3 regions of the Undibacterium sp. Di27W genome follow, and region 1 is predicted to be linked to each of the others. Evidence: predicted binding sites of a transcription regulator. Region 1 holds the regulator's gene; each other region holds the start of a gene.
The links. Region 1 encodes sigma-54, which starts transcription at its own class of promoters, with help from an activator protein. Its sites were predicted from a motif close to TGGCANGNAANCTGCTTT; they were not measured.
Positions count from the first base shown of each region.

Region 2: a site for sigma-54 is predicted at 2,122-2,139, ahead of ACO0LF_RS04125 (urease subunit gamma). Genes of this name have one in related genera too.
Region 3: a site for sigma-54 is predicted at 2,354-2,371, ahead of adh (aldehyde dehydrogenase). Genes of this name have one in related genera too.

Region 1 is NZ_JBMPOS010000012.1:92,135-96,422, reverse strand. Features, by position in the region: gene hpf (ribosome hibernation-promoting factor, HPF/YfiA family) at 469-816, opposite strand; gene ACO0LF_RS22220 (RNA polymerase factor sigma-54) at 924-2,414, opposite strand; gene lptB (LPS export ABC transporter ATP-binding protein) at 2,426-3,181, opposite strand; gene lptA (lipopolysaccharide transport periplasmic protein LptA) at 3,183-3,746, opposite strand; gene lptC (LPS export ABC transporter periplasmic protein LptC) at 3,767-4,288, opposite strand, start outside.
Region 2 is NZ_JBMPOS010000001.1:912,201-916,488, forward strand. Features, by position in the region: gene ACO0LF_RS04110 (hypothetical protein) at 1-784, opposite strand, end outside; gene ACO0LF_RS04115 (hypothetical protein) at 865-1,359, opposite strand; gene ACO0LF_RS04120 (RNA polymerase sigma factor) at 1,368-1,970, opposite strand; gene ACO0LF_RS04125 (urease subunit gamma) at 2,286-2,588, shown strand; gene ACO0LF_RS04130 (urease subunit beta) at 2,598-2,903, shown strand; gene ureC (urease subunit alpha) at 2,900-4,288, shown strand, end outside.
Region 3 is NZ_JBMPOS010000003.1:315,573-319,860, reverse strand. Features, by position in the region: gene ACO0LF_RS09180 (Tex family protein) at 1-2,112, shown strand, start outside; gene adh (aldehyde dehydrogenase) at 2,429-3,949, shown strand; gene ACO0LF_RS09170 (hypothetical protein) at 4,037-4,288, opposite strand, start outside.

The sequences.
Region 1 (4,288 bases):
GCGCCGTTTGTGCAGTACAGAAAATGGAAAGAGAAGGACCGCTGTCTGAGCCGCAGGCGAGTTTCGGGCCTTCCCATTTTTTGTACTGCATAAACGGGAACCCCGCAGGGGCGACGACGCCTGGGTCGCCTTCTTTTGCTTCCTTTTCTTGGCGAGCAAGAAAAGGGAGTAGCCGCCGGTCTATCACCGGCGAGCAATCTTCAAATACGAATGCAGGTATTTCAAAATCCAGCTCGCAAAGTCTTACGATTCTGGCGTGAATAAACTTCGTGGCATACACCGAACGCCGCTGGATTCCAGCCAAAAGCACGCTGGAATGACGTTAATACGTGTACGGATTGCCATATGGCAATCAACTGAATAGATTGAGAAATATTATTTATTTCAAAACCACTCACCCAACAAAAAGGACGCCTTTAGCGTCCTTGTTTTGGATGTCCACAACCTGTTAGGGTAAGGACCGGGGTCTTATGAAGCCGATGCCGGATCAGGTATGTGCTTGATGGCGTCGTGCTGATGGTCTTGCATTTTATCTTTGTGCTTGATGACCTGGCGATCAAGTTTGTCTACCAGTGCATCGATTGCTGCATAAAGATCATGCGCCAGACTTTCAACGTGGATATCTTTACCGCTGATATGCAAATTAATGTCGGCTTTGTGTCGTTTTTCCTTTTCCCGGAGCTTGTCCACCGTCAGGATGACGGCGATATCAATGACCTGGTCGAAATGTCGCCTGATACGTTCTAGTTTGGTATGTACATATTCACGAATTGCAGGAGTTACTTCGACGTGGTGTCCACTGATGGTGAGATTCATACTGTGCTCCTATAGTGATGTTGCTTGCTGTAACGATACACTCTTGGCATTTATTTGCCTTGAGCTAAATCATATATAGCAATTCAAACCGTGATTACAAGGACTACTTACAAAGATTTACGCAAACTGACTGGGGGGATTTTCAGGGCTTCACGGTATTTGGCAACTGTCCGCCGGGCAATTACCATGCCCTGTTCACCCAGCATGTCTGCAATTTTGCTATCAGAGAGTGGGCTTTTCTGGTCTTCTGCTCCTATCAACTGCTTGATGAGTGCACGTATCGCGGTGGAAGATGCTTCACCCCCTGTTTCCGTCGCGACATGGCTGCCGAAAAAGTACTTCAACTCAAACATGCCATGTGGGGTCAACATGTATTTTTGGGTTGTCACACGTGAGATAGTGCTCTCGTGTAATCCTAGTGTATCAGCAATTTCGCGCAAAACAAGGGGTCGCATGGCAACGGCACCATGGGTGAAAAAATTGCGTTGCCTTTCAACTATCGCTTGTGCAACGCGCAAAATAGTGTCAAAGCGTTGCCGCATATTTTTGATGAGCCAGCGGGCTTCCTGCAATTGCGCACCCAGGCCAGCTTCACCACGGTTTTGCTTCATGATATTGGCATACACGCTGCTGACTCGCAGCCTGGGCATGACATCCTGATTCAGCATGACTTGCCAGCCATTGCCAGACTTTCTGACGATCACATCCGGCACCACATAATCTGATTCATCGGCGGCAAAGGCAATGCCAGGCCGTGGCTGGCACAGGCGTATGATGGTTTGTGCATCGCGCAAATCTTCATCATCGCAGTCGAGAATTTTCTTGAGTTTGGTGAAGTCTCTTTGTGCAAATAAAGCCAGTTGTGTTTCAACAATTTGCAATGCCAGTCTGCGTGTGACAAAAGCCACTTTGGGCATGCGCCTGATTTGCAGGGCCAGGCATTCTGAAGGGCTGCGCGCACCGACACCAGCCGGGTCAAAGCTTTGCAGCATATTCAGGGCAAAGGCCAGTTCTTCTGCTTCTACACAGAGTTCCAATGGCAAACTGGCATGTATTTCATCCAGGGTTTCAGTCAGGTAACCATTGCTGTCCAGCGCATCTATCATCAGTTCGACCAGGGCACGGTCACGCGGCTCACGCAGGTTCAGGCGCATTTGCTCCAGTAGATGTTCACGCAGGGTGATGTGGGCTGCTCCCAGTTGTGGACGGCCATCTTCATCATCACCAGATTTGCTGCCATGCTGCACATCATCAAAGCCCCAGTCTTCTTCGCTGGAGCTGGTGCTGTCATTGCTGATGACCGTTTCGGCATCGGCAGCGGCTGGCTCGGTGGATTTATCGCTTTCTTCTCTTTGCGCAGGTGCTTCCATGCCTGCGTCAGCCGAGGTACTTGTTGTATTGATGGCACCATCGGCCAGCAGGCGAACCGCATGGTCGAGTGGATCATCGACGCGTTCCAGCATGGGATTATCGGTCAGCAGCGTCTCCAGCTCCTGATGCAATTCCAAAGTCGATAACTGCAATAATCGTATTGATTGCTGCAATTGCGGCGTTAAGGCCAGATGTTGTGAGGTACGTAGTTGCAGGCTTTGTTTCATGATGATTCCCGTCACATCCGGAAGTGTTCTCCGAGATAAACGCGACGTACAGATTCATTTTGTATGATGTCGTCAGGCTTGCCGCTGGCAAGTACCGCGCCTTGATTGATGATGTAAGCGTGATCGCAGATGCCCAGGGTTTCGCGCACATTATGATCGGTGATCAAAACGCCTATGCCGCGTTCCTTGAGGAAGCGGACGATACGCTGGATTTCGATGACAGCGATAGGATCAACGCCGGCAAAGGGCTCATCCAGCAAGACAAAGCGTGGATTGGTGGCCAGTGCACGGGCAATCTCGACGCGGCGGCGTTCACCACCTGACAGTGACAAAGCCTGGCTCTCGCGTATTTTTTCTATTTGCAAATCTGCCAGCAAGGCATTCAGCCTTTGCTCGATTTTCTTGCTGCCGAGGAATTTGCCATCGCTGTCTTTTTGCAATTCCAGTACCGCACGGATATTGTCTTCTACCGTCAACTTGCGGAACACTGATGCTTCCTGCGGAAGGTAAGACAGGCCGAGCACGGCGCGCTCATGGATGGGCAGTTGCGAGATATTGACATCATCAATAATGATATCGCCAGCATCGGAAGGTACCAGACCAACGATCATGTAGAAAGAAGTGGTTTTGCCTGCACCATTCGGCCCCAGCAAACCCACCACTTCACCACTTTTCAATAGCAGGGAAACATCGCGCACGACCTGGCGTGCACCATAACGTTTTTGCAAACCCTTGACCAGCAAGGTGCTGCCTGACTGTGCTGTCATCTTAATTAGCCTGTTTTTCTGGTTTTGGTTGCAAGATGATTTTCAGGCTGCCCGAACCTTCTACAAACTGGCCACTGGTGGAGTTAGTGCCTACAAAGACTTCATTCTTGCTGTCATAAGACAGGTATTCGCCAGCCTGTTCCTGGGTGACTTTAGTGCCTTCCAGATAGCGTACCTTGGCCTTGGAAAAGAATTTGACGATTTCCGTGCTTTGATTGTATTCCGCACGTTCAGCTTCGCCATCTACCCACAGATCAGGTCCGCCATCGCGCTTTTGGCGGAAGGTGACTTTGCGATTGCTGCCACCAGTCAGTACTACAAATTGATCACCATTCGGCGCCTCGGTGACGACGGCATTTTCTGCCTTGACATTCAGAGTGCCACGCACCAGGGCGACACCCTTGGATAATCTGCGCACGCTGGTCTTGCCATCGCTCTCGCCATAACCGGCTTCGATGACGGTTTCCTTGTTGCTGTCGGCTTTTTCTGCATATGCAGTTGCACTGACCAGGCCCAGGCAGGCCAGGCCGAATAAATGGGTAATGCCGAATTTAGTAAGTGTCATGGAGATGATCGCTTTCTCAATTATTTGGTTTTAACTGCATTCACCGCTTCACGCTTCTTGAGCAGGATGCGGACTTTGCTTAACAGGGCCAGGTGTTGGGTAGAGTTATTGGCCAGCATACCGGTTGCGGTCGATGTCGATTTACCGGTGGTGATGGTGATGGGCTTATCGGTCTTGACAACATCATCATCTGGCAATAGCAATAGATAATCCGATTCCACATGCACGAATTGCGAACTCAGGCCCTCTGGCCTTTCCATGCTGACATTGTCATATAAATGCACTTCATCATGCTCACGCTTGGGTGTGATGACATTGGATTTTTGCGACACCACGGCCAGGTCGGCCCGCAGATGCAAGGGTGGCCGGTCCTGATCAAAGCTGTTGATCTGCGGATGCTTGATTTCTATATTGTCGTTACGCGGCAGATGTACCAGGCTGTCACCAGTAATATGGTAATTGGCCTTGCCATTATTCGACAGGCGTATGAAATTGAATTTCTCTACATAGTAATCAGGTGCTGATCTGGCTGCGCTGCGGTT
Region 2 (4,288 bases), on a different contig from region 1:
TGTCGCTGGCGTTACCAGCACGGATGACTCTGACCTGGACTTCTTCGCGCAGGTCTTTGCTGCCCTCTGCCTTGTCACCACTTGTTTTACGCTCTATACGCTTGACAATGACTTCGTCACCATTACGCTGGCTTTCTACGCTGACTGTTTTTCCTTCCTGTTTCAACTTGTCCAGTTTTTCTTTGGCGGCATCAAGTTTTTCTCTGGCACTGGCCATTTTTTCGTCCAGGTCTTTACCCATGTGCATTTTGGTTGCCGTCTTTTTTTCTGGCATGAGGATGTAGCGCAGGTTTTCAACCGGGTCAACGATGACGATGTGCTGGACATTGCCCTTGCTGTCGCGTATTTCCTGACGGGTGCGGCCTGCAGCATCCCTGTAGTTCAAGCTGGTGGTTTTGTTACTGATCTGGTTGCCATCGGCCAGGGTCTGGGTTTTCTCTGTGACGATTTCAGCGGTATATGGAGCATTTTTAATTGGCCGGATACTATGCATGCCTTGCATGCTGACAAATGCCTGGCTCATGGCATCGGAGACTATCTTGCTGACGTTTTTTGAGTCAGGTAAATCAGCCAGTGCCAGCATGGGATGTACAGAGGGCATAGGTGGCATTGCAGGCATCGGTGGAATGGGCGGCAGCGGCGGTACGGCAGGCATTTGTATGATTTCTACGTGGTGACGCACAGGTTTTTCTTCGGCTGGGTTTGCAGTGTCACTGTCTGTATTGGCATGTGCCATTGCCCAGGCAGAGCTTAACAATATGAAGAGTGGCAGTTTGGTTTTCATGATGCTTCCTTTTCTGTGTGTCATTTTTGTCTTTCTATGCTGCTTTAGTTATTAAGTAGCGTTATTGAGTAGCTTATTGCTTACTTCAGGAGTCGCATGGCTAATGGCTCACCATCGGCAGCGACCAGCATTTGCGCCTGCACCATGTCACCAGCTATTTCTGGCGAGACTGGCATACCCAGGCTGGCGAGCCAGGCTGCCGGGACTTCTGCTTCCAGCATGCTAGGTGTTTCGTTATTCAGGCGCTCCAGCGGCACCAGGGCGACAAAAGGAGGAAGTTCTGTACTTGAAACAGTAGTGCTGTCCGGCGTCAATTGATGCTGAGATGCTGGAAACATGACTGTCAGCATGAGCAGGCCAAAGCTGCCACTCAGTGTCAGTAAACCTGCCAGCCAGGGGCGCCAGCGACTGCTACGCGCCTGCTTTTTTTCCTTGGACTGTTGCTTGGCGAAAGCTTGCAATAAAGCCTGCTCGATCGTCGCTGGCGTATTCAGCTCCTGCAAATCTTTGCGCAAAAGGCTGAACTGCTGATCCAGCAAAGCATCTGCATTGCTGGCATCCTGTGTGGTATTCATAAGATCTTTCATCTCTGTGTTCCAGTTTTTCCGGCAGTATCGGGTCGCCAGCCCAGTCTTTCGCTATATTGCAATATAGCGGCACGTGCCCGTGACAGGCGCGAGCGCACTGTCCCTATATCTATGTCGCAAATTACGGCAATCTCTGCGTACGACAGTTCCTGCAATTCATACAAAATAATCACGTCGCGGTAGTGAGGACGCAGTACCGAGACTGCCTGCCGCACATGCTCAGTCATTTGCTGCTGGAAGATAGCGTCTGCTGGTTCTGTTGTTTCACTCATCAAGACTTCTTCTCCATCTTCTTCGCTATGACCTGGTAATGGCTGGTGGCGGCGTTCTGCCTGGTCCTGTTTCAGTAATAAATTCCTGGCTACGCCAAACAAGAAATTCTGCAAACTGCCCAGGCCTGCTTCATAACGGTAAGACTTGCTCAATAAACCCGTGAAAACATCCTGAACTACGTCCGCTGCCAGCGCTGCCTGGCCACATCGCATCAGGGCATAGCGATAGATAGGTCCCTGATGGCGCTGGTACAGGCGTTGAAATGCAGCAACATCACCGTCGCGCATTTGTGTCAGCAAGCTGGAATCTGTCTCTTGGTTTTCCACGTTTATTTGTAGGTTGTTTTAAGGTATTACCTTGAGAGACTTTAAAAGTTCCAATTATTTTATGTTGATGGGATTTTCTTCTCTGCGCACCAATCTGGGGATGATTTGCCACTGTTTGGTGCAGTTTTTCGCAAGGTAGGCTATTTAGCCTTGGTTCAAAACTTGCTGTGTTGCTTTTCATAATGCTTTTGTTGGGCAGTTTCTACTTGCAAGCGGTCGTTGCTTGTTATTTTGGAAATATGGACAAATAATGATTCTGCCTGCTTAAGCGGTTCAGCCTTAAACGGCACTGCCCGAAAGATAATTGAGAAAAATATGGATCTGACACCCAGAGAAAAAGATAAGTTGCTGATATTTACTGCCGCTTTGCTGGCAGAACGGCGCAAGGCACGCGGCCTGAAGCTGAATTACCCGGAAGCAGTCGCCCTGATTACTGCCGCCATCATGGAAGGTGCGCGTGATGGCCGCACGGTGGCTGAACTGATGTCGGAAGGCACGCAAATACTCAGCCGTGCCGACGTCATGGAAGGTGTGCCGGAAATGATTCCTGATATCCAGGTAGAAGCGACTTTTCCGGATGGCAGCAAATTGGTTACCGTTCATCACCCCATTCCTTAGGAGAAAACCATGATACCAGGCGAAACTCTAATAGAGGATGGGGATATAGAACTGAATGTTGGTCGTGCCGTTGTCAGCATTACTGTAGCAAATAGTGGCGACAGGCCGATACAGGTGGGTTCACATTTTCATTTTTTTGAAACCAATCCGGCGCTGCAATTTGAGCGCCAACTGGCCTACGGCATGCGCCTCAATATTGCTGCTGGCACGGCCATACGTTTTGAACCTGGACAGCAGCGCAGCATAGAGCTGGTGGCTTTGGCGGGCGATAGAAAAGTCTATGGATTTAGCGGCAAAGTGATGGGGGCGCTATGAAAATTTCACGTCATGCCTATGCTGAAATGTTTGGGCCGACTACCGGTGACCGTATCCGTCTGGCGGATACCAATCTATTCATAGAAATTGAAAAAGACTTTGCCATCTATGGCGAAGAAGTGAAATTTGGTGGCGGCAAGGTGATACGCGATGGAATGGGCCAGTCGCAAAGGCCGCATGGCCAAGTCATGGATACGGTCATCACCAATGCTGTCATCATTGATCACTGGGGCATAGTCAAGGCAGACATCGGCATTAAAAATGGTTTGATTGCCTGTATAGGCAAGGCGGGCAATCCGGATATACAGTCTGGCGTTGATATGGCAATTGGTGGCGCCACCGAGATTATTGCCGGTGAAGGCAAGATCGTGACTGCTGGTGGCATCGATTCACACATTCATTTTATCTGTCCGCAGCAGATTGAAGAAGCATTGATGAGTGGCGTCACCACCATGTTGGGTGGTGGTACTGGCCCAGCCACCGGCACGGCGGCAACCACCTGTACCCCAGGCCCCTGGCATATGCATTCCATGCTGATGGCGGCAGATGCTTTTCCCATGAACCTGGGTTTTATGGGTAAGGGCAATGTCAGTCTGCCTTTACCGCTGGAAGAGCAGATCAGGGCAGGCGCCATAGGTTTGAAGCTGCATGAAGACTGGGGCACGACGCCACAAGCCATCGATAATTGCCTGACCGTGGCTGACAATATGGATGTGCAGGTTGCCATCCACAGTGACACGCTGAACGAAGGAGGCTTTCTGGAGCACACTCTGGCGGCATTCAAGGACAGGACTATCCACACCTTCCATACCGAAGGTGCGGGCGGTGGTCATGCACCGGATATTATCGCTGCGGTGGGCGAAGCGAATGTACTGCCATCATCCACCAATCCTACCCGGCCTTACACCGTCAATACTCTGGACGAGCATCTCGACATGCTCATGGTCTGTCATCACCTGGACCCGGCGATTGCAGAAGACATTGCTTTTGCCGAATCACGCATACGGCGCGAAACCATCGCGGCTGAAGATATTTTGCATGATATCGGTGCCATTTCCATGATGTCTTCTGATTCCCAGGCCATGGGCCGAGTAGGCGAAGTCATCATGCGCACCTGGCAAACGGCAGACAAGATGAAGCAGCAACGCGGTTCACTGGCGGAGGACAATGCGCGTCACGATAACTTTCGTGTTAAACGCTATATCGCCAAATATACGATCAATCCGGCGCTGACCCATGGCATTGCTCATGCAGTAGGTTCGCTGGAAGTAGGCAAGATTGCCGACATCGTCTTGTGGAAGCCCGCATTCTTTGGTGTCAAACCATCAATGATCATCAAGGGTGGCATGATCGCTGCAGCACAGATGGGTGACCCGAATGCATCG
Region 3 (4,288 bases), on a different contig from region 1:
GGCAAGATGACCCCAGTACTGCTGGACGCCATCACCCATGCCGAAGACAAGACCCGTCTGGAAGATTTGTACCTGCCGTACAAACCCAAGCGCCGTACCAAGGCCCAGATCGCCGTTGAAGCAGGTTTGCTGCCGCTGGCCGATGCCTTGCTGGCCGACCCCATGCTGAACCCGGATACCGAAGCTGCGAATTACCTGAAACCAGCCTTCACCACTGACAATGGCGACAACCCAGGTGTGGCAGATGCGAAAGCCGCCCTCGATGGTGCGCGCCAGATCCTGATGGAACGCTTTGCCGAAGATGCGACCCTGTTGCAAGCCCTGCGTGAATACCTGAATGACCACGGCATCGTAGAATCCAAGGTCGTTGCTGGCAAAGAAGAAGCCGGTGAAAAATTTGCCGATTATTTCGACTATTCAGAAACCCTGGGCACTATCCCTTCCCACCGCGCCCTGGCCCTGTTCCGTGGCCGCCGTGAAGAAATGCTGACCGTGACCCTGCGTCTCGACAGTGAAGAAGAAAAACCAAAATGGGATGCGCCGCTGAACCCCTGCGAAAGCCGCATCGCTGCCCGCTTTGGCGTCAGCCAGAAAGACCGCCCTGCCGACAAATGGCTGGTGGATACTGTGCGCTGGGCCTGGCGCGTCAAAGTTTTCATGCATCTCGATACTGAGTTGATGGGCAAGCTGCGCGAAACCGCAGAAGTCGAAGCCATCAATGTTTTTGCCCGTAACCTGAAAGCCCTGCTGCTGGCCGCCCCCGCTGGTCCACGCGCCACCATGGGTCTTGATCCTGGTCTGCGTACCGGCGTCAAGGTAGCGATCGTGGATGCAACTGGCAAGGTGGTTGAATATGCGACCATTTACCCGCATCAGCCCCGCAATGACTGGGATGGTTCCCTGCATGTATTGGCCCAACTGGCGGCCAAGCATAATGTCTCGCTGATCTCTATCGGCAACGGCACGGCTTCGCGCGAAACCGACAAGCTGGCAGGCGATTTGATCAAGCTCAAGCCTGAACTCAAGCTGACCAAGATCGTCGTTTCTGAAGCTGGCGCATCGGTGTATTCTGCTTCTGAATTTGCTTCCAAAGAATTGCCTGACCTGGATGTCTCCATCCGCGGTGCGGTATCGATCGCACGCCGCCTGCAAGACCCGCTGGCTGAGCTGGTGAAGATTGATCCTAAATCCATAGGCGTAGGTCAGTACCAGCATGATGTCAGCCAGTCACAACTGGCGCGCTCACTCGATGCCGTGGTTGAAGATTGCGTGAATGCTGTTGGTGTCGATGTGAATACCGCTTCTGCACCTTTGCTGGCACGTGTATCTGGCCTGTCGTCCAGTGTAGCGCAAAGCATCGTTAATTTCCGCGATGCCAAGGGCATGTTTAATTCGCGTTCAGACCTGCGTGCAGTACCGCGTCTGGGCGACAAGACTTTCGAGCAGGCAGCTGGTTTCCTGCGCATCATGAATGGCACAAACCCGCTCGATGCATCCGCAGTCCACCCTGAATCTTATCCGCTGGTAGAAAAAATCCTGGCTGATATCAAGAAGGATGTGAAGGGCGTCATCGGTGATTCTGGTTTGTTGAAATCCCTGAACCCAGCCAAATACGCCGATGAAAAATTTGGTGTGCCGACCATTACCGACATCATCGGTGAACTGGAAAAACCAGGCCGTGACCCCCGTCCAGAATTCACTACAGCGACCTTCAAGGATGGTGTAGAAGAAATCAAGGACTTGCGCCCTGACATGATTTTGGAAGGCGTAGTCACCAACGTTGCCGCCTTTGGCGCTTTCGTTGATATAGGTGTGCATCAGGATGGGCTGGTACATATCTCTGCCTTGTCCAACACCTTCGTCAAGGACCCACATACCGTCGTCAAGGCTGGCCAGGTCGTCAAGGTGAAAGTGCTGGAAGTTGATGTCAAACGCCAGCGTATCGCCCTGACCATGCGCCTGACGGACGCTGCGCCGGTAGCTGGCAGCAAGCCAGAACAGCGTGGCGACCGCAATGATGCCAAACGCCTCAATCAACACCGCTCACAAGCCCAGGCGCCGGCACCTGCTGGTAATGCCATGGCAGCAGCGTTTGCGAAATTGCGTGGATAAGTAAGAAATAAGCAATAAGTAAGTAATAACTAAGCAATAAGCAAGTAATAAAGTTGCTGATCAGACTGTCCCAAATTGTGACAGTCTGATCAGTGTTGCGAAATAATGTGACACCTGAATTTTTTATTTTTCTCGCTTTTCAGCAAATCCATCACCAGCGTCAGCAGTACCACCGCTTCTGTATCTTCCCCATCTCTCATCTGCATCCCTTATATTTCCCTTCAGGAAAATATTTCAAACATGGCACGCCGTTTGCCTTATTAGCTCCGTGTCGCATCCCATGCGCACCAACTAATAAATAACGGAGACCATCATCATGAACCTGGCCGACATCAGCAAACTGGGCATCAGCAATCCTTACGCCAAACGTTATAACAACTATATAGGCGGAAAATTTGTAGAACCTGTCAAAGGCGAATATTTCGAGAACATCAGTCCCGTGATTGGCCAGGCCTTCTGCGAAATCGCACGTTCAACGGCGGAAGATGTGGAACTGGCACTGGATGCTGCCCATGCCGCAAAAGTAGCCTGGGGCAAGACCTCGCCAGCAGAACGCGCCAACATACTCAACAAGATCGCTGACCGCATGGAAGCCAACCTGAGCCTGCTGGCGACAGCAGAGACCCTGGACAATGGCAAACCCATACGCGAAACCATGGCCGCAGATATTCCGCTGGCTATCGATCACTTCCGTTATTTTGCTGGCTGCATACGTGCGCAGGAAGGTTCAGTTTCCCAGATCGATGACCAGACCTATGCCTATCACTTCCATGAGCCACTGGGCGTGGTCGGCCAGATCATCCCCTGGAATTTCCCTATCCTGATGGCGGTCTGGAAAATGGCTCCCGCCCTGGCCGCAGGTAATTGCATCGTCATGAAACCGGCAGAACAGACACCCGCCTCCATCATGGTACTGGTTGATTTGATCAAGGACCTGTTACCGCCTGGTGTCTTCAATGTCGTCAATGGTTTTGGCCTGGAGGCGGGCAAACCACTGGCATCGAGCAAGCGCATCGCCAAAATAGCCTTTACCGGTGAAACCGGCACTGGCCGTCTGATCATGCAATATGCTTCGCAAAACCTGATCCCTGTGACTCTGGAACTGGGTGGCAAATCACCGAATATCTTCTTTGCCGATGTCATGGAAAAAGATGATGCCTTCTTCGATAAATGCCTGGAAGGCTTTGCCATGTTCGCGCTGAACCAGGGTGAAGTCTGCACCTGCCCTTCACGCGTGCTGATACAGGAATCCATCTACGACCAGTTCATGGCCAGGGCTATCAAGCGTGTTGCCGCCATCAAACAGGGCAATCCTTTTGACAGCGCCACCATGATAGGTGCGCAGGCTTCGCAGGAACAACTGGAAAAAATCCTGTCTTATCTGGACATAGGCAAACAGGAGGGTGCGCAACTTTTGATAGGCGGCGAAAGGAATGTATTGGAAGGTGAGCTGGCCCAGGGCTATTACATCAAGCCTACCATCTTCCAGGGGCACAACAAGATGCGTATCTTCCAGGAAGAAATTTTTGGCCCTGTAGTATCGGTCACGACCTTCAAGGATGAAGAAGAAGCGATAGCGATCGCCAACGATACCCTGTATGGCTTGGGCGCTGGCTTGTGGACACGCGACGGCTCCCGCGCCTTCCGCATTGGTCGTGCCATAGAAGCGGGCCGTGTCTGGACCAATTGCTACCACCTCTACCCTGCCCATGCGGCATTTGGGGGCTACAAGCAATCCGGCATAGGCCGTGAAAACCACAAGATGATGCTGGATCACTATCAGCAAACCAAGAACTTGCTGGTCAGCTATAACCCGAATGCCATGGGTTTCTTTTAATCTCGATCAGATGCTCAGTCAGATGTCCAGTCAGATGTGAAGAAGGCGGCCCGCGAGCCGCCTTTCTTTTTTATGCCGACACCAGCCTCAGGATTTCTGTTGGTACTGTGCAAAAAAACATGCAGAAATCTTTTTATACCCTTGCTCATTCGGGTGACCATCTATCCTCATGAAATCAGATATCGCCAGCGGGCAAGTCGTATAATTGACTTGCTGGCGTTTCAGCCTGTCTTCGACATAAATGCTATCGGCATTCTTGCGGCCAAACAAACCCGTTTCATCGCGCTGGGTCAGCAGTATGAGTTTTAATTGGGGATATTTCTGTTTCAAGGCCCCCAG